Regions from separate parts of the Rossellomorea yichunensis genome, predicted to be linked through region 2. Evidence: predicted binding sites of a transcription regulator. Region 2 holds the regulator's gene; the other holds the start of a gene.
What was found. Region 2 encodes NrdR, which represses ribonucleotide reductase genes. Its sites were predicted from a motif close to AACACNATATATNGTGTT; they were not measured.
Positions count from the first base shown of each region.

Region 1 (10,796 bases), on a different contig from region 2:
ATCTCTTTCGGCTTCGTTAAAATCGATTAAGACAGTCTTTACGTGCCGTTTTGTCCATTCAATTCCCGTATCGCTGCGTCTGTTACGAATCATCACTTTGTTAATGAGACTTTTTAAATGTTCGTCCTCTTGAAGAGTACGGTCCCCTTTTTTATATCTGTCAGAAAACCCGGATTCATTTCCGAGATGTCCAGGCTTAAGGAGAGAAACTAGGTGAAAGATTTCTTCAACACGATTTTGGATAGGCGTCGCTGTCAGAAGAAGGCAGAACTTCTTTTTTAGATTCTGGACAAATTCATAGTTTTTTGTTTTATGATTTTTTAGTTTGTGAGCTTCATCGATAATCACCAAATCATAGTCCTGTTCATACACTTTTTCCCGATGAGGGCTCCGCTTAGCCGTATCCATGGATGAAACGACAATATCGCACTGATCCCATACGTAACTTTTTCGTTGCGGAACAGCCGGAATGAAAAACTTACTGTTTAATTCATAGGCCCATTGAGAGACCAGGGAAGCGGGAACCAATATTAATACTTTCTTCACTAATCCTCTAATCATGTATTCTTTTAATATCAATCCGGCTTCAATGGTTTTACCTAATCCAACCTCATCTGCAAGGATCGCTTTTCCGTTCATCGTTTCGACAACCTGCTTTGCTGCTTCAAGCTGATGGGGGAGCGGAGTGACGTTTGCCAAATGTTTTGGTGCTTGCAGGCCTTCAAAGTTCGGAATTGCAAGATGATGTTCAAATTCGATGGCCAGCTTATAAAGCTCCCAATTTCCCCATGGGCCATCGTTATCAATTAAATTCTCGAGACCCTCGCCCCATTCTTCATCAAATAAAACCTCAACATTCATCTGAAAAACATCTCCTTAATTCTAATAAAAATGATTGCTCAATCCTCGTATTTAATGGTAGGATGAAAATAGATTTTCTAATGTTTAAAAAACTCGAAAATCCGAACATTCACATTTACAACATTTCTTCTGTATATTTCTAGTATGACCAAATGTTTCAAGGAATATTGGCGAATGATAACAAGGGGAGAGACTGTGCATTCAGCGCCGAAGGAGCAAGCACATTTAAGTGTGAATCTCTCAGGCAAAAAGACTCTTGTTGGACGCAACTCTGGAGAGTGTTTCCGTACGGGAAACCACCAAAGGGGAAAGCCGTTCTTCGGTAAACTTTCAGGTGCAAGGACAGAGAAAACTTCTTTATGAAAAGGGGTTTTTCTGTCCTTTTTTCATGGGATAAAACTTGGTTAAGGATTATGCATGTAAGGAAGATAAAGGGGGAAAAGTCATGTCAGAGTTAAAACAAACACCTTTATACGAAGTGTACAAAGAGTATGGAGGAAAGACCATCGACTTCGGTGGCTGGGCTTTACCAGTGCAATTCTCAAGCATTAAAGAAGAACATGAAGCGGTAAGATCCCGAGCTGGACTATTCGACGTTTCTCATATGGGAGAAATTGAAGTGAAGGGTGAAGGGGCTCTTGACTATTTACAAAGAATGATGACAAATGATGTCTCCAAAGTAAAAGATGGAGGAGCTCAGTATACGGCTATGTGCTACGAAAACGGTGGGACGGTCGATGACTTATTGGTTTATAAAATAAAAGATAATGATTATTTGCTCGTTGTAAATGCGGCAAATATAGATAAAGATTTTCAGTGGCTGAAAGAACATGAAGTCGATGGGGTTGAAATCAACAACATCTCTGAACATATGGCGCAATTGGCACTTCAAGGTCCACTTGCTGAACAGGTTTTACAAATACTTACAAACGAACATTCACTAAGCGATATCGGATTTTTTAAATTCCAGACCGAAGTGAATATAGACGGTAAGCATGCACTTGTTTCACGTACCGGTTACACAGGGGAAGATGGATTTGAGATTTACTGTGATGCAGGTGATGCGGCCGCAATATGGAAAGCCATCCTGGATGCAGGGAAGGAGCATGGTGTACTTCCATGCGGACTTGGTGCACGTGATACATTGCGTTTTGAAGCGAACCTTGCCCTTTACGGACAAGAATTATCTCAATCGATCACGCCGATCGAAGCAGGGATTGGATTCGCCGTAAAAGTGAATAAAGAGGTTCCATTTAATGGTCAGGAAGTGCTGAAACAACAAAAGGATGAAGGCGCCCCAAGAAAAATCGTCGGGATTGAAATGATCGATCGCGGAATTCCACGTCATGGATATAAGGTGTATTCCGGTGAAGAAGAAATAGGGGAAGTCACGACCGGTACACAATCGCCAACATTAAAGAAAAATGTAGGATTAGCATTACTTGATAAAAAGTTTACTTCTTTAGATACGGAAGTGCTGGTTGAAATCAGAGGGAAAAAGTTAAAAGCGAAAGTAGTAGCCACACCATTCTATAAAAGACCAAAGAAATAGGGGAGGAATGACGGTCATGAAGCATCGTTATTTACCGATGACAGAGCAGGATCAAAGGGAAATGTTAGACAGCATAGGAGTAGACAGCGTTAACGATCTATTTGAAGATATTCCTGAGAAGGTTCGTTTCAAAGGGGATTACAAAATCAAAGAAGCGAAGTCAGAAACGGAATTGGTAAAGGAACTGACCAAAATGGCAGCGAAGAATGCTGACCTGAAAAGTCATTCATCCTTTTTAGGGGCTGGAGTATACGACCACTACATGCCGATCATCGTGGATCATGTATTATCACGCTCTGAATTTTATACAGCTTATACACCATATCAGCCGGAAATCTCGCAAGGAGAACTTCAAGCCATTTTTGAATTCCAAACGATGATTTGTGAGCTGACCGGCATGGATGTAGCCAATTCTTCCATGTACGATGGAGGAACGGCTCTTGCCGAAGCAGCTATGCTTAGTGCAGGGCAGACCCGTCGGAAAAAGGTCCTGGTTTCAAGCACTGTGCATCCGGAATCACGTGATGTTTTACGATCTTATGCAAAAGGTCAGTATATAGAAGTCGTAGAAATCCCGCACAATAACGGTGTTACGGATGTGGAAGAACTTAAGAAATTAATGAGTAATGAAATTGCAGCGGTAGTCGTTCAATATCCTAACTTCTTCGGCCGGGTAGAAGAACTAAAAGCCATCGAAGAAGTGACTCATGCTGAAAAAGCGATGTTCGTGGTTTCTTCAAATCCCCTTGCATTAGGGGCACTTACTCCACCTGGACAACTAGGCGCAGATATCGTCATTGGTGATGCACAGCCATTTGGTATTCCAAGTGCATTCGGTGGACCGCACTGTGGATACTTCGCCGTTAACAAAAAGCTTATGCGTAAAGTTCCAGGCCGTCTTGTTGGTCAAACAGTTGATGAAGATGGAATCAGAGGGTTTGTTCTGACTCTTCAAGCACGTGAACAGCATATCCGTCGAGATAAAGCCACGTCGAATATTTGTTCAAACCAGGCATTAAATGCACTCGCTGCATCTGTAGCCATGACGGCGCTTGGAAAACAAGGCGTTAAAGAGATGGCGCTTCAAAATATCCAAAAAGCACATTATGCAAAAGAAGCCCTTAAAGCAAAAGGGTTCTCCATTGCATTTGAAGGACCATCATTCAATGAGTTTGTCGTAAAGGTAAATATGCCGGTTAAAGAAATCAATCAAAAGCTTTTAGGAAAAGAAATGATTGGTGGATACGATTTAGGAGTAATGGATGACAGCTTATCTCAGCACATGCTAGTGGCTGTTACTGAACTTCGCAGCAAAGAAGAAATCGACGCATTCGTAGCAGAATTGGGGGATTGTCATGAATAAGCAAGATCAACCTCTTATTTTTGAATTATCTAAAGAAGGCCGTGTAGGCTATAGCTTACCTGAAATGGATGTACCACAGGTTGAATTATCGGATCTCATCCCATTGGATTATATCCGTTCGGAAGATCCAGAGCTTCCAGAAGTATCCGAACTGGATATCATGCGTCATTATACGGCATTATCAAAACGTAATCATGGTGTGGATTCCGGTTTCTATCCATTAGGATCTTGTACGATGAAGTACAATCCGAAGGTGAATGAAAACGTTGCACGCTTAAATGGATTTGCTCATATCAATCCTCTGCAAGAAGCAGAAAGCGTTCAAGGTGCCCTTGAACTGATGTATGATCTTCAGGAGCATTTGAAAGAGATCACGGGCATGGATGAAGTGACCCTTCAACCTGCTGCCGGTGCTCATGGAGAGTGGACGGGTCTTATGATGATCCGGGCTTACCATGAAGCAAATGGCGACACACACCGTACGAAGGTCATCGTACCGGATTCTGCTCATGGAACAAATCCTGCCAGTGCGACTGTAGCAGGTTTTGAAACGGTAACGGTAAAATCAAACGAGAATGGATTAGTTGATTTGGAAGATCTGAAGCGTGTAGTAGGAGATGATACAGCAGCCCTGATGCTGACCAATCCGAACACACTTGGATTATTTGAAGAAAACATTCTGGAAATGGCTGCAATCATTCATGAAGCAGGGGGTAAGCTGTATTATGATGGTGCCAATTTAAATGCCGTATTATCAAAAGCCAGACCGGGGGACATGGGATTTGATGTCGTGCATTTAAATCTTCATAAGACGTTTACGGGACCTCACGGAGGCGGTGGTCCGGGAAGCGGTCCTGTCGGAGTGAAGGAAGACTTGATTAAATACCTTCCTAAACCGGTCCTGGTGAAAAATGGCGATAAGTTCGAATTCGATTACAACCGTCCTGATTCCATTGGCCGTGTAAAACCTTACTATGGGAACTTTGGAATCAACGTTCGTGCCTATACGTACATCAGAACGATGGGTCCAGACGGGCTGAGAGCCGTTACAGAAAACGCAGTCCTGAATGCAAATTACATGATGCGCCGACTGGCTCCTCACTTTGACCTTCCATACGATCGTCATTGTAAGCATGAATTTGTCATCAGCGGAAAACGTCAAAAGAAGCTGGGCGTCCGGACATTGGATATTGCGAAGCGTCTACTCGACTTCGGATATCATCCGCCAACGATTTACTTCCCATTAAATGTGGAAGAATGCATGATGATCGAGCCAACTGAAACAGAATCTAAAGAAACACTCGATTCCTTCATTGATGCCATGATCCAGATTGCCAAAGAAGCAGAAGAAACGCCGGAAATCGTCCAGGAAGCACCTCATACAACCATCGTCAAACGTATGGACGAAACACTCGCAGCGAGAAAACCGGTACTGCGTTATACAAAAGAAAACTAAAGAATATAAATTGGAAATCCCCGCAGCCAATCGCTGCGGGGATTTTTTTGAGGGACGGACCTATGTAATATAAAACCAACCCTACCCGGGAGCCCAGCCCACTACTTCCACCAATCAAAAAAAGGATCACCCAAAGGCAATCCTTTCACATTATTTTTTATGCTTTACTTTACCTGTCCACTTTTTAAAGCCGCCCTGCAATTGGTGAAGATCTCGGTACCCTTTGCGGTGAAGCATTTGAGCTGCTCTTCCGCTGCGGAGTCCGCTTTGGCAATAAAGGTAAACGGGCTGATCGGCACGGATTTCCTTTTGTCTCATTTTAATTTGAGAGAGGGGGATATTTCGTGCGCCAAGTACGTGACCGTTATCAAATTCATTCGCTTCACGAACATCTATCAACTGAGCTTTCCGATATCCTGCTCTAAATTCTTCTTCAGTCAAAGTATTCACAATTCTCTTTTGATAGAAGAACGTAAAGAGTGAATAAACAATGATTCCACCAAGTACGACTAAAAGAATATATAATCCTTCCATCATTCATGCTCCTTTCTACAAATGCGCTAACTTCTATTATATTCATGAAAGCCTCGAGAATCAAAACAAATTTATTATTTTACAGCAAACACTTTCCAATCTGTTTTTCTTTGTTTTTTCTTTTGAATTTGATAGACTAGTAACGGACTTAAATGAAGTTGATTTTTTACATAACAAAATAATAAAGAGAAGACGTAAATGAGGTATGTTGCATGAAAAAAGAAACATGGAGATTCATTGACTCAGGGAATTGTTCTCCTTCTTTTAATATGGCACTTGATGAGGCGCTATTGGATTGGCATAGCGAGGGGAAGATTCCTCCCACGATCAGGTTTTACGGCTGGGATCCCGCAACGCTCTCGATTGGATACTTTCAAAAGGTAGAAAAGGAAATCAATCTTGATGCAGTGAAAGAGCACGGACTTGGCTTTGTCAGAAGACCGACGGGAGGCAGAGGGGTTCTTCATGAGCATGAATTGACGTACAGTGTCATTGTTTCCGAGGAACACCCGGAGATGCCTAAAACGGTTACGGAAGCATATCGAGTGATTTCTGAAGGGATCTTAAAAGGATTTCAAGGACTTGGACTCGAAGCCTACTTTGCTGTTCCGAAAACAGCAGAAGAGCGGGAAGGATTAAAAAATCCACGTTCGGCTGTTTGTTTTGATGCGCCAAGCTGGTACGAGTTAGTCGTTGAAGGCAGAAAAGTGGCTGGAAGTGCCCAGACCCGGCAGAAAGGCGTCATCCTTCAACACGGTTCCATACTATTGGATCTTGACGAGGATAAGCTGTTCAGCCTGTTTAAGTATCCATCGGACCGGGTAAAAGAGCGTATGCAGCGGGCATTTAAAAGCAAGGCCGTCGCGATGAACGAAATCAGTTCTGAAACGATTACCATGGATATGGCGAAGGAAGCGTTCAAAAAAGGTTTTGAAGAAGGATTGAATATCCACCTGGAACCGTATGAACTTTCTGAAGAGGAAACACAATATGTTGTGGACCTTGCCGGGACCCGGTACGAATCAGATGACTGGAATTTTAAGCGATAAAAATTTTTTTGTAGAAAAAAAGCGATGCTTGTCGCTTTTTTCCTATTTTACCAACTATTACGCGACTTGGATTTATATCAAGTTCTAAATTAATAGAAATGGTGGGAGTATTATATGATTTTCTATTATTTCCTCCTGTTTTCTATTTTTATTGGCTTATTAACCGTTTGACAAACAAATGACCTATTGACCTGAAACACAATATGTGGTGTGTCGAATAATTTTTAACACACTATATGTTGTGTTTATTTATTGCTTTTCTATTAGAGCTATGATATCGTATTACTTGATATTAGACATCAAAGTAATCAACATACAAATGAAAGATTTGAGATAGAAGGAGTTGTCTTTATGACTGTTGCGTCGAAAAACACAATGAAATTAAACATCGAAAGATTAAATCAGGATATCGGATTATTTCCTCAAGTACATCCCATAACCCCAGATATGAATACTACACACAAAGGTGTATCCCGTCTTGTCATGATTGATCGCTATTCTTTCAAAGACACGGAAAAGATCACTCTTTCTGAAGGGGATTTCGTGGTCCTCACCATCAAAGAAGATCCTAAATTCCCTGCAAGAGGATTAGGTTACATTTCGAGCATCGACTGGGAAACAAAGAAAGCAGATGTTTGGATCGAAGAAGAGTACAGAAGTGCCATCGACAAGCCGGAAGAAATGGAAACCGGTATCGTCTCAAGAACACTTGATGTAATCGAGAAGCCACTGGAAGTCTACTATGAACAAATTGCGAAGCGTAACGCAACAGGCTTGGCAGAAGTGGAAGAAACTCCTGAAAAGAGACAAGTTTGGTTTGAAAAGTTCTATCATGAATTAGTGAATTTGCATTTTGTCCCTGCTGGCCGGGTGCTTTACGGAGCGGGTGCCGGAACGGACGTAACGTATTTTAACTGCTACGTGATGCCTTTCGTACAGGATTCTCGTGAAGGAATTTCGGAACATCGCAAGCAGGTGATGGAGATCATGAGCCGAGGCGGGGGTGTAGGAACGAACGGTTCAACTCTTCGTCCGCGAAATACTCTGGCCAAAGGCGTGAACGGTAAATCCTCCGGGTCGGTTTCCTGGCTGGATGACATCGCTAAATTGACTCACTTGGTTGAGCAGGGCGGATCAAGACGTGGAGCACAAATGATCATGCTTTCAGATTGGCATCCCGATATTATCGAATTCATCATATCCAAAATGCAAAACCCGCGTATTCTGCGTTATCTTCTTGAAAATACAGAAGATGAAACCATTAAAAAAGCAGCACAGGATAAATTGAAATTCACACCTCTGACAGAACAAGAGGAAGCGATGTATCAAGGAATCCTTAATTATAGACAAATCCCTGGCTACGGTGGATTTGATGCGAAAATCCTTAAGAATGCAGAAGAAAAGCTCCGTACAGGCGGAACGTACAGCGTCCATAATTCAGAATTCCTGACAGGTGCGAATATCTCGGTTTGCCTGACAAGCGACTTTATGGAAGCCGTTGAAAACGATCGTGAATATGAACTGCGCTTCCCTGATGTGGAAACTTATAATGAAGAGCAAATGAAATACTATAATGAAGAATGGCACAACGTTGGTGATGTCCGTGAGTGGGAAAAGCTTGGCTACAAAGTGCGTACTTACCGTAAGATCAAGGCGAAAGAGCTTTGGAATCTTATCAACGTTTGTGCAACTTACTCAGCGGAACCCGGAATCTTCTTCATTGATAACGCGAATGACATGACGAATGCGAAGGCATATGGTCAAAAGGTAGTTGCTACGAACCCGTGTGGTGAACAGCCTCTTGCTCCATATTCCGTGTGTAACCTGGCAGCTGTCAACCTTGCTCAGTTTGCCAATAAAGAGACGAAAACCGTGGATTTTGAAAAATTGAAGCGTACCGTTGAAGTGGGTGTGCGCATGCAGGACAATGTCATCGATGCGACTCCGTACTTCCTTGAAGAAAACAAAAAGCAGGCACTTGGTGAGCGCCGTGTTGGTCTTGGGGTAATGGGTCTTGCAGATTTGTTGATCTACTGTGAAAAAGAATATGGTTCTGAAGAAGGCAACAGACTTGTGGATGAAGTATTTGAAGTAATCGCAACAACCGCTTATCGTGCATCCGTTGAATTATCCAAGGAAAAGGGAAGTTTCCCATTCCTTACAGGAAGTACCGACGAAGAAACGAAAGCTTTACGTAAAGCGTTTGTGGAAACAGGTTTTATGAAGAAAATGCCTGAGGATGTTCGGGAAGACATTCAACAGTTCGGGATCCGAAACTCTCATCTATTGACCGTTGCCCCAACAGGCTCAACAGGTACGATGGTTGGAGTATCTACTGGTCTTGAACCTTATTTCTCCTTCACATATTACAGAAGTGGACGTCTTGGTAAGTTCATTGAAGTGAAAGCGGATATTGTAGAGGATTACTTGAAGAGAAATCCAGATGCAGATGCTGACAATCTTCCAGAATGGTTTGTTTCTTCCATGAGCCTGGCGCCACAAGCACATGCCGATGTCCAATGTGTGATTCAGAATTGGATCGACAGCTCAATTTCAAAAACGGTTAATGCCCCTCGTGGTTATACGGTCGAGCAAGTAGAAAAAGTGTATGAGCGACTGTATAAAGGTGGAGCAAAAGGTGGAACCGTCTACGTTGACGGAAGCCGTGATTCACAGGTTCTTACCCTTAAGGCAGAAGAAAACAGCTTTGATGACGAGGACGAACAGGAACAAAAAGACATTCCTACATCGAAAAAGCCGATCGTATTACTTGATACGATTCAGGACGTACGTTCAACTGACGTGACCATTGGTTCTGAAGTCGGGAATACGTGTCCAGTCTGCCGTAAAGGGACGGTAAAAGATATGGGTGGCTGTAATACTTGTACAAACTGCGGGGCCCAGCTGAAATGCGGTCTATAATAAATGAAGAAAAATAGGAGGGGACTTGTTCCCTTCCTATTTTTTTATTCTAAAACCCTTCATTGTGAATTAAAGATGTAGTAATAGACATTGAAGGAGTGAGGCCTTTGGACATCGATGGTGTTTTTTCAGGTGGAGGCATAAAGGGGCTCGCGTTGATTGGGGCATATCAAGCATTAGAGGAGAAGGGCTACAAATTTAAAAGGCTCGCAGGAACAAGTGCCGGAGCGGTGATTGCAGCATTTATTGCGGCCGGTTATTCGAGCAGGGAGCTCCTCAAAATCATGGATGATATTGAAATTAGTGAATTGCTGGACTCAAACGCAATCATCTCTCTCCCTATTATAAAATGGTTTCGGGTTTACTATCGTTTAGGTTTATATAAAGGAGTGGCGCTTGAAAGCTGGGTAGAAGAGAAGCTGAAAGCAAGAGGGATTTATACGTTTGCCGATTTACCACCCCAGTCTCTCCGGGTCATCGCTTCGGATTTATCGAATGGCAGATTATTGGTTCTTCCAGATGATCTAGAGAAGTACGGCATAGCGAAAGAAACCTTTCCTGTGGCCAGGGCGATACGAATGAGTGCGAGTCTCCCTTACTTCTTTGAACCTGTAAAGCTGCGTTCTTTAGAAGGAATAAGTTTCATGGTGGATGGTGGGGTGCTCAGTAACTTTCCAATGTGGCTGTTCGATCGGGAAAATGTGAAAAAGGTAAGACCGGTCATCGGGGTGAAGTTGAGTCACGATCTAGTCGGAAAGCCAAAAAAACAAATCAAAAATGCGATTGATATGTATGAAGCACTCTTTACTACGATGAAAGATGCACATGATTCAAGATACATTTCCAGAAAACTTGAAAAAAACATCATCTTTATTCCGACTGAAGGTGTGCTCACAACCGAATTCGGATTAACACCGGAAAAAAGAGCAGAACTCATTCAATACGGAAAATCAAAAGCGGAAGCATTTCTACAAAAATGGCCGTATTAATAAAACAATCGAGCTCCTAAAATGAGGCTCGATTGTTTTTCTTATTCTTTTTTCCTTCAATTACGGTAAG
Region 1 is NZ_JAVYAD010000002.1:596,729-607,524, reverse strand. It holds gene RSX31_RS07625 (DEAD/DEAH box helicase) at 1-861, opposite strand, end outside; glycine riboswitch at 1,036-1,127, shown strand; glycine riboswitch at 1,131-1,209, shown strand; gene gcvT (glycine cleavage system aminomethyltransferase GcvT) at 1,307-2,413, shown strand; gene gcvPA (aminomethyl-transferring glycine dehydrogenase subunit GcvPA) at 2,430-3,776, shown strand; gene gcvPB (aminomethyl-transferring glycine dehydrogenase subunit GcvPB) at 3,769-5,232, shown strand; gene RSX31_RS07605 (rhodanese-like domain-containing protein) at 5,383-5,766, opposite strand; gene RSX31_RS07600 (lipoate--protein ligase family protein) at 5,979-6,815, shown strand; gene RSX31_RS07595 (vitamin B12-dependent ribonucleotide reductase) at 7,167-9,737, shown strand; gene RSX31_RS07590 (patatin-like phospholipase family protein) at 9,845-10,726, shown strand; gene RSX31_RS07585 (SA1362 family protein) at 10,743-10,796, opposite strand, start outside.
Region 1: RSX31_RS07595 (vitamin B12-dependent ribonucleotide reductase) is a predicted target of NrdR. The motif match lies at 7,044-7,061, and genes of this name have one in related genera.

Region 2 (10,796 bases):
TGTTTCTATTACTTCTTATTTTAGGTTGTCAAGCATATGACGAATGCGTTTGAAATCTCCTTTAGAGACAACAGCCGCTTTACGTAGCTTACGCTTTGCTTTAGTAGATTTGTTTGCGAATAAGTGGCTTGTGTAAGCGTGTGAACGTTTAAGTTTACCAGAACCTGTTTTCTTGAAACGCTTAGCTGAGCCGCGGTGAGTTTTCATTTTTGGCATGTGCTTTTCCTCCTCGGGTCCTTTATTTTTCGTTAACTGGTGCAAGCACCAAGAACATACTGCGACCATCCATTTTCGGTTTTGATTCAACGGTTGCTACATCTTTACACTCATCAGAGAAGCGATCCAGAACACGTTGACCAATTTCTTTGTGCGTAATTGCACGACCTTTAAATCGGATTGACGCTTTAACTTTGTCTCCTTTTTCAAGGAACTTACGAGCGTTACGAAGCTTGGTATTGAAATCATGCTCATCAATCGTCGGGCTTAAACGAACCTCTTTAAGATTGATGATCTTCTGATTCTTACGCGCTTCTTTTTCTTTCTTCTGTTGTTCAAACTTAAACTTACCGTAGTCCATGATACGAGCAACGGGTGGTTTAGCATTTGGAGCAACAAGAACAAGATCAAGATTTACACGTTCAGCAATTTCAAGAGCTTCATTCTTGGATTTAATCCCAAGTTGCTCACCGTTTTGATCGATAAGACGTACTTCACGGGCACGAATCGTTTCGTTTAAGATCATGTCTTTGCTAATAATTAGCCACCTCCAAGGTTTATTAAAAGAATACACGGCTTTGGCCGACGCACTCGCTTCTTTTTTGTGTGCAACACACAAAAAAAGATGCGAGTGTCGAAACACCCGCACCTGATTATTAAGCATATATAAATGGCTTTAATAGTCAATCACATACCTGTAAACAGCACGAACGCGTTATTCAGGTGAGAAGCGGGTAGCTTCTTCTTGTACCAAACTGTATTCAATTCACCTTAGATAATATATCACATGACAATACCGCTGTCAAATAATCATTTAATATCACAACGTATTTCATAATATCAGACATCTTAGGAGAGTGCAATAGTTTTTTAGAAATTTATGCAGGAGGGACGGACCTTGAAGCAAGGTCCGTCCCTCTTCCTTATTTAGCGTTTCGCTTCTTTTGTGATATGGCCGATGAACTCATCAAGGGAAATCGTTTCTGATTTTTGCTCTCCGTATTTACGGACGTTTACAGCCGTTTCCTTGATTTCGTTGTCTCCCACTACAAGCATGTAAGGGACCTTACTCATCTGTGCTTCACGGATCTTATAACCGATCTTTTCATTACGGTCATCGATGTCTACACGAAGCCCTTCAGCCTGAAGCTTTTCTTTCACTTCTTTCGCATAGTCGAAGTGAACATCCGGGGAAACCGGGATCACCTGAACCTGAGTTGGAGCGAGCCATGTCGGGAATGCTCCTTTGTATTCTTCGATCAGGAATGCCACGAAGCGTTCCATTGTGGATACGACACCACGGTGAATGACAACCGGACGATGCTGCTTCCCGTCTTCCCCTACATATGTTAAGTCAAAGCGCTCCGGTAGTAGGAAATCCAGTTGAACCGTTGATAGAGTTTCTTCCTTACCAAGGGCCGTTTTCACTTGAACGTCCAGTTTAGGGCCGTAGAATGCCGCTTCCCCTTCTGCTTCAAAGTACTCAACGTCCAGTTCATCCATCGCTTCCTTGATCATACCTTGTGCACGATTCCACATCTCATCATCATCGAAGTATTTCTCCGTATCCTCAGGATCACGATAAGATAGACGGAAAGAATAGTCCTTCAGATCAAAATCTTTGTACACTTCCTGAACCAGGCGCACGACACGCTTGAATTCTTCCTTGATTTGATCGGGACGGACAAAGATATGAGCATCGTTCAGAGTCATTCCACGTACACGTTGAAGTCCTGATAGTGCTCCTGATAATTCGTAACGGTGCATCAGACCAAGTTCGGCGATACGGATCGGAAGCTCACGATAGCTGTGAATGCCGTTTTTGTAAATCATCATATGATGAGGGCAGTTCATCGGGCGAAGGACAAGATCTTCATTATCCATCTCCATGACCGGGAACATATTCTCCTGGTAATGATCCCAGTGACCGCTTGTTTTGTATAGCTCAACGCTTCCCATGACAGGTGTGTATACGTGATCATAGCCTAAGCGCTCTTCTTTATCGACAATGTAACGCTCGATGATACGACGGATCGTGGCACCTTTAGGCAGCCACATCGGCAGGCCTTGTCCCACTTTTTGCGAATTCATGAATAGATTCAATTCTTTACCGATTTTACGGTGATCACGCTCTTTTGCTTCTTCTAAAAGACGCAGATGCTCTTCCAGGTCTTCTTTCTTGAAGAAGGCTGTTCCGTAGATTCGTTGAAGCATTTTATTATCACTGTTCCCGCGCCAGTATGCCCCGGCGATGCTTAACAGCTTGAATTCTTTAATTTTATTAGTGGAAGGGATGTGGATTCCACGACATAAATCGAAGAATTCCCCTTGCTCGTAAATGGAAACTTGTTCTCCTTCAGGAATCGCCTCAAGTAATTCAAGCTTATACTCGTCTCCGACTTCTTCATACATTTTCTGAGCTTCGTCGCGGCTCACTTCTTTACGGACAACTTCTAAGTTTTCTCCAGTGATTTTCTTCATTTCTTTCTCGATCAGTGGAAGATCTTCCGGAGTGAACGTGTGCTCGGAATCAATATCATAATAGAATCCGCCTTCAATGACCGGTCCGATCCCAAGCTTTGTTTCAGGATATAGGCGTTTAATGGCCTGTGCCATTAAATGAGCTGTGCTGTGACGAAGAATTTCCAGTGCATCTTCTCCTGGAGGTGTAACGATTTCAATAGCCCCATCCTCTTGAATCCCTGTACGCAAGTCAATTAATACATTATTTATTTTACCAGCGAGCGCCTTTTTCTTCAGTCCGGGACTGATGGACGCAGCAATTTCTTCTGTTGTCGTCCCTTTAGGAAACTCCTTGACATTTCCATCAGGGAACTGCATTTTCACTACTTCTGACATGTGATTTCACTCCTTAAGTAATCTCTATTAAACATAAAAAACCCCGCCCCTTCACGTTTGAAGGGACGAGGTTAATAAATAAACTCGTGGTTCCACCCAACTTCTCATTGTGCGAAAAATACAGACAATGACTTCATTGAAAACGAATAACGACATTTAGCCGTCAATCATTACTGTGAATCCGTGAAGATTCAGTTCATAATTGAAGTTCAGAGGTGGTAAATATCACTAACGAATTAGGAAGCTTGCAGCCAAAAGACTTCCCTCTCTGTGAATGGAATAGGAATATTGTTGTCCTCATCATAACCTTTATTTATTGACTTATTATGTAGGTATTATAATCGGTTATGTTTTGAAAAGCAAGAGCATTCCATAAAATAAGCAGCCTATTCATTCGCGATATCCCAGGAAGGATAGAGTAGTGTATCAGGGAAATAACTCATCGGTAAAAGATCGATCCGTTCTTCAAAAATATTCTGAAGCGTCCTGATCAATTGATGGTCCCCATTTCCGTAAACGAGTATCTTCTCCGGTGCAAGGGATAATAACGGAGCGATGGTGTACGAATCAACGTATAACGGGTGATTCGTCAGAAGGCGTTTATCAATCGCCTTCGTCAATTCCTGCCTTGTCACCTCTTTCATGTCTTCATCAAAGAAACGAAAACCGTAACCAGTCGAATACAGATGGATCGTGCGCATTTTCTGCTCCCTTGATGCCAGATACTCCCGCAGCATATGGACAAACATTTGATACTCCTGCTCCATCTTGTATTCATCGATAGCAAGATCCAGCATGAGGAGCAGTCTCTCCTGAAGCTTCTTCAGCCTGAATTTGCTGAAAGAGTCGAATGATATGGGGGCCGTCCCTCCCAACAAAAGCTCCAGGCTGTCGTGGACGTATTCTGCCTCGTCCCATTCACCGATCAGCTCCATCAATTCAGGTCGTTCACCCATCCTCATCTCTGATACGATCTCTAATATTTGATTGATTTCATCAATATCTTCATAGAAGTAATTTTCTTTCAGGGCCGATTCGGACCAGTCCATGCATTTATCATTTAAGACAAAGTGGGAAACCCCGTTGAACAGCTTTTCTTTTTCCTTGAAGAAGGGGGAAACCTCTACCGTCAGATTATAGTGAGTTGAATGTTGAAAGAGTGTTTCATGGAACCATGATTGGATGAACTCTTTATTGAGGTGTTCTTGAAGCTTTAACGCATCATTTTTTTGCTTGAAAATAAATTCAATCAAACTTTCTCGCCTCCTTAAACCCAAATCCCTGATTTATATATATGGGAGGCTTGTATCTTTTAGAAGTTGATGTGGGAATTTAATTGTTTCTTTTTGAATCTATTAATAATAAATAAAGCGAGTAGTGGGATTTCCGCTCCAGGGGGCTCGCTTTCCGCGGGGCGTGAGTTGAGCCTCCTCGGGCTTTGCCCTGTGGGGTCTCAACTTTCCCGCTATTCCCGCAGGAGTCGAGCCCCCTTCCGCTCCAATCAACATTGTTATTTTTAAACATCTCAGGATTCGTTATCATTCATTCAATAGAATAAACCCTTATTGGAACAATGCTTAGGAAATAAATAAATAAATAAATGAATCTATTTCACCGAAAATTCATTAATGAAAAAGAGAAGGTCAAACGCTAAGCGAATGACCTTCTCCTTTTTCACTTAATTCTATTCTCTTCTATTCCTTCCATCGATCAACACAGGCTGGGACAGGTATTTAATCCGCTCCATGATCCGTGCAGCCTTCAGCTTTTCTTCTTCTCCCCGTTGACTGTATGTCAAATGGTGGGTGAGTTCGTTGAAGTTGAAGTTGGAGGTGAAGAATGTCGGGAGGTTTTCAAGCATTCTGTACTGCAGGATCGTCCCGAGGATTTCATCTCTCCCCCAGCTTGACATGGTTTCTGCGCCGATGTCATCGAGCATGAGGATCGGTGCAGCTTTAACCATTTCCAGTTTCTCATTTACCGAGTTGTCTCCCAGCGATTGCTTGATTTCTCTAAAGAACTCAGGGACGTAGACAATCAGGGACGCGATTTTTTTCTCGGCGAGTTCATTGGCCATAGCCCCTAACAAATAGGACTTACCCACTCCGAACTTGCCGTAAAAATAGAGTCCTTTCATTTTTGTACCTTCTGTATAGTTCTCCACGAAATTCTTTGCTAATCGGACAGCCTCCAATCGGCTTTTCGAATCAAGATCCAGGGTTGAGAAAGATGCTTGTAAAATATCCTTCGGCACATACAGGCTTTTGATTAAACGCTGTGCGCTCGTTCTTTCATCGTGAATGACTTTTCGAGGGCAGCGATGGTAATCGATGTCGATGGTGTTTCCTCTTATCACCAAATGAGGGTCATACCCTTCCATCATATTCTTACACTCCTGTAAAGAAGGACAGTATCGACATTCTTTACTTTGAGAGATGTATTCATATAACTTCATCAGACTCTCATTTACCATTTCCCCTGTTACACGGCCTTCATTCCTGCGAATAAAATCCTTCACATCATTGTTTTCAAGTATCTCTTTTTTCATTTGCTCATATCTTTGTTGAAACGAACCAGAAGCCGCCAACCTTTTCAGGGTGTTATTTATTTTCTCCACCGCTACGTTCACCTACTTCCGAAAATTTTTAAGCTCTTCTTCGAGTTTCTTCTTTTCTGCTTCGAAATCATATCCATCAAGGGAAGAATCATTTTCTTTCTCGGTTTCACCCTCTTGGAACCAATCCGGGAGTTTCTCCGTACGAATCGGCTTTCTTCGTCTATTCGTTTTATTTTCCTTTTTCCCTTCAGCCCACTCAAGATACTGCTTGTGTTCTTTTTTCGCTAATTCCATGGCTTCACTTGCAGTCGTCACCTTTTTTCTCGACCAATGGGACGCTATTTTTTCCATATATCCTTTTGTGAGCTTCATGTCCGTTTTCAGCAAAACGTATTGGACCAGGACATTCATGACACCAATCGGCAACTTCTGTGACATGAGCACCTCTTCAACAGCCTGAAGGTCTGACTTAGAAGGAGCACCTCCATTTGATATGTCAGATAGAACATCCTTTGGTGACGTTGTTTCCAGATATTCAATGAGCTCTTCTTCTTTCGTGAGGGGTTTATCCGATTTCACAGGCGCCTTGGTCTCTATTCTCGTAGTCAAATCTGGCAGTTGATCGCCCGTCTGAACCCCATACCAATCACGTGCGGTTTTGCGCAGCAGCTCTATATCGATGGTATCATCTGCATCCAGGGAGCTTAGGACGATATTTTTCATTTGAAGAGGATCAATACCGTACAGATAACTCAGCTTCAGAACCGTTTCCTTTACATTAGTTGTAAAGGCTTTTCGTGGAACCATTGATTCAGATAACCCTGCAAGTAGTAACTGAAAATCAAAATCGATATCATCCAGTGGAAGACCACCATTCTTCCCATATTTCATATATTGTTCACCAGACTTTGTCTCGGAATCCATATTTGCATCGTGGTGGAGAAAATTAATTTGTTCCGATGTGAAAACATCTTGAAAGGATCGTGTGATGTTTACGTGTTGCTGTTTATCTACCGATTCGTCGGTGAAGAATTTCTTTAAACGCAAATAATGAGTTCTGCCGATTTTACGGTAAAGATACACATTTAACATACCATCATGAAAGAATTCCTGCGGGGTAAGAGGGGGCTGCAGTTCATATAGAAAGCTCCGATCCTCGCTATCCCTTTTTTCGTATGCCTTTAACAAACCTATCCCTTCAAGCTTCATTCTCGCTTCATATACTTCCTGAAGATTGACAGACAGAATGTTCATCAGGTGATAATGGGTAGAATGTGTGGACCATAGCCTGTTTTCTTCTACTTCTCCCCATAAACTCATATAAAGACTGTAACAAACCGAACCAATTAAAGGCTGGTACAGAAACGTGATGATTTTCCGATCGTATTCCTGAAGAATCCCATTTGTCCCTACCGTGTAGTGATCGATTGGTTGTATTTCATTCCAATGCTTCTTCATCATAGTTGGATTCTACCTTTCAAAAAAATAAAGAGAAAAGAGCTAAAGAATTACATCTTCAGCTCATTCTTCTACTCTTTTTTTATTAATTCTTTCAGTTCATCTATAAATACATTGATATCCTTGAATTGTCTATACACAGATGCAAAGCGTACGTATGCAACTTCATCTACCTTAGCCAGTTGATCCATGACCATCTCACCAATCTTAACCGATTCTACTTCAGAAGCACCTTGATTACGGAGTTCCTTTTCAATATCCGTTGAGATCTTTTCTAATCTCTCAAGAGGGACCGGGCGTTTCTCACAAGCCTTGATCAACCCTCTCAAAATCTTCTCTCGACTAAACTCTTCTCTTACCCCTTCTTTTTTCACCACAATTAAAGGAAGCTCCTCAACCTTCTCGAAGGTCGTGAAGCGGAAATTACATTCTTCACATTCTCTTCTTCTTCTGATTGAACGTCCTTCATCAGCAGGACGGGAGTCCACTACTCGTGTACCATTATGCTGGCAAGACGGGCACTTCATAATATCAGCTCCGTTATTACATACTATTACTTTCATCATATTAAAAAGCTGCGACTTACACAAGCTTATAAAGGTTTTACCGTTATTTCACTTTGGTCAATTCGCTATCAAGCTTTTGATAATAATGGTTAATCTGTGCTTTTAAAACCGTATATGTACCAAAGATTCTCCCTTTATCCGCACTGATCTTGAAATCGACTGCCGTCTCAAATGGCCTTACCGTGATGATCGTTGCGACAATAAACAATTGGGGAGTACCATTTTTACGGACCGTAATTTCACCTCTGTCCTTAGACTGGGAAATCACCTCATACTCAGAGGATGAGAATAACTCTAACACTGCATTAAATGCACCTTGATGCATGGATTTATAATAGCGTGATTTCAGGTCTTTATCTTCGTGCTGATCAGAAGTCTCACATTCTGATTGAAACCGTTTAAAAAAAGTACGTATTCCGCTCATTTAAAGTTCCTCCCTTTATTTACCCTTATTTTACACGAAAACCACAGGAATGAAAATTCAAAATCAATTCCTGTACAAATGCATAAAAAAAGAGATGCATCTAATACGCATCTCTTCTGAGTTATCTTCGATTAAAGGGCTTGAGCCTGAGACTTCTTCACTTGTACCGGACCCATACCACGTGGCAATTCAATTGTTTCACGTGTGTCAGCACCAAGAGCATCTGCAATATATTCAGCAGCGATGTTAGGATCTAAATCACCGCAAGTATATACATCAATACTGGCATAACCATGTTCAGGAAAACTGTGAATAGTCAGATGTGATTCTGAAATGATCACAACTCCACTAACACCTTGAGGAGCAAATTTATGGAAAGCTACCTCACGTACCTCTGCACCTGATTTAAGCGCAGCATCTACGAATGTTTTTTCAATTCCTACTACATCGTTTAATTTTTCAAAATCGCAACCCCATAATTCTGAGATTACATGACGACCCATTGTTTCCATTTTCGTGTTTCCCCCTTTGACATAATTTTTTTCGTCAAAATGAACGTGTCCTTTGGCAAAATCTTAACTACCACGGGGGAAAGTTAGTCCGAAGAGGTCCTAACCCTTTAAGTAGCTAAATCAGTATTCATTTGCTAATAAGAAGTTCACGAAAAATAGTATACTTTGTTTAAAACTCTTTTGCAATAAATTTTTTTAAACTTTTTTATATGGGTAGAAGATCGTTTGATTTGGCTATAGTCTAAACCTTGACCGTTCCTTTCCGCTCCAGCCACTTGCTTTCCGCGGGGCGGGCGGTGAGCCTCCTCGGCTGCGCCTGCGGGGTCTCACCTGTCCCGCTATTCCCGCAGGAGTCAAGTGCCTTCCGCTACAATCCACTCTGTGATACTTCACTTTTACTAACTATACATTTTAATAGATAAGCACTAAAAAAAGTTCTTTGGTATAAAGTTGTTCCTAAAACAAACTTTCTGCCAAAGGATCCTAAATACATCAACTACCTAATAGATCTGTCCGATGCCTTCTATTTATAAAAAGTTTAATAAAAGAAAAGAACGCACCGTGAAAGGTACGTTCTAAGGGTGAGGCTTATTTTTTATTTGGATTCTTTCAAACGTTGACTTCTTGTTTTGCGTTCATTTTTGATGCAACGAATTTAGCCAGGTCGACGACGCGGCATGAGTAGCCCCACTCATTATCGTACCAGGCCAGTACCTTCACTTTTCGATTTCCCATTACCATCGTGGATAATCCGTCGATGATCGCCGAATGAGGATTTGTGTTAAAGTCGATTGAAACTAAAGGTTCTGTTGTAAATTGCAGCACCCCGTGTAAAGAACTAACCGAAGCCGTAATGAAAGCTTCGTTGATTTCTTCTACTGTTACGTCTCTTTTCACATCCACAACCAGGTCCACTAGTGAAACATTGGGTGTAGGGACACGCAATGCCATTCCGTGTAGCTTGCCGTTTAATTGAGGCAGAACCAATGATAATGCTTTTGCTGCTCCAGTCGTGGTCGGGATGATCGATTGACCGCACGCTCTCGCTCTTCTCAAATCTTTATGTGGATTATCAATATTTTTTTGGTCATTTGTGTAAGCATGGACAGTCGTCATAAGTCCGTTTTCAATACCAAATTGCTCATCTAATACTTTCGCAACCGGCGCTAAGCAGTTCGTTGTACAAGATGCATTCGAAATGACGCTGTGTTCTTCAATATTTAATGCGCTTTCATTTACACCCATCACAATGGTTACGTCTTCATTTTTACCAGGGGCAGTCAGGATGACCTTTTTCGCTCCCGCTTCTAAATGAAGGCTCGCTTGATCTTTCGAATTGAATTTTCCGGTAGCTTCAATCACAATGTCGATATTTAATTCTCCCCAAGGCAATGCTTTAGGATCACGATTGCTTAATAGTAGGACACGTTTTCCATTGACGATGAGTGCATCATCTTCCGTCACCACATCTGCCTGAAATGTCCCATGATTTGTGTCATACTTAATTAAATGTGCTAATGTTTCAGCCGGGTAGCTTGCGTTAATGGCTACAACCTCTAAGTTTTCCTCTAATATTGCTTTCCTGAAAACCATTCTCCCAATACGTCCAAAACCATTGATTGCAATTTTCGCCTTCATAAATCCGGCTCCCCTCTATATTAATGTTATACTTATATGTTTATTTGCTAAAAATAGTATAACATATTTAGAGAATATGTTAATAAGTATTTTGCGGATTTTTAATGTTTTATTATTCTGACAAATGAGCTTATTGAATGTATATTTTTGCGGTTTGAATTCATACATTTTTTCAATGAAATTGATTTAAACGTTGACCGTTCCTTTCCGCTCCAGGCACTTGCTTTCCGCGGGGCGGGCGGTGAGCCTCCTCGGCTGCGCCTGCGGGGTCTCACCTGTCCCGCTATTCCCGCAGGAGTCAAGTGCCTTCCGCTCAATCCACTCTGTGCTGATATATGTTTAGTGCCTATACATTTGACAGACAAACACCATCAAGCCTCAATAGTTACGATTAGAATTTTTCCTTTATACAAACGCAAACCAAAAAATCAATATTTATCGTCATAACTACTAATTATCTAGTGGACCAAATAAAAAGCCGACAAGAGGTTTCCTTGTCGGCTTATATGTCATTCTATGGTTTTAGATCCCATTCCACTAGTAGTGCATCAAGCTGTTGTTTGGTT
Region 2 is NZ_JAVYAD010000003.1:377,892-388,687, reverse strand. It holds gene rpmI (50S ribosomal protein L35) at 16-216, opposite strand; gene infC (translation initiation factor IF-3) at 239-742, opposite strand; ribosomal protein L20 leader region at 830-969, opposite strand; gene thrS (threonine--tRNA ligase) at 1,144-3,075, opposite strand; T-box leader at 3,134-3,388, opposite strand; gene RSX31_RS09775 (putative sporulation protein YtxC) at 3,462-4,328, opposite strand; gene dnaI (primosomal protein DnaI) at 4,760-5,692, opposite strand; gene RSX31_RS09765 (replication initiation and membrane attachment family protein) at 5,705-7,090, opposite strand; gene nrdR (transcriptional regulator NrdR) at 7,162-7,617, opposite strand; gene RSX31_RS09755 (cytosolic protein) at 7,700-8,080, opposite strand; gene speD (adenosylmethionine decarboxylase) at 8,212-8,592, opposite strand; gene RSX31_RS09745 (glyceraldehyde-3-phosphate dehydrogenase) at 9,202-10,230, opposite strand; gene coaE (dephospho-CoA kinase) at 10,745-10,796, opposite strand, start outside.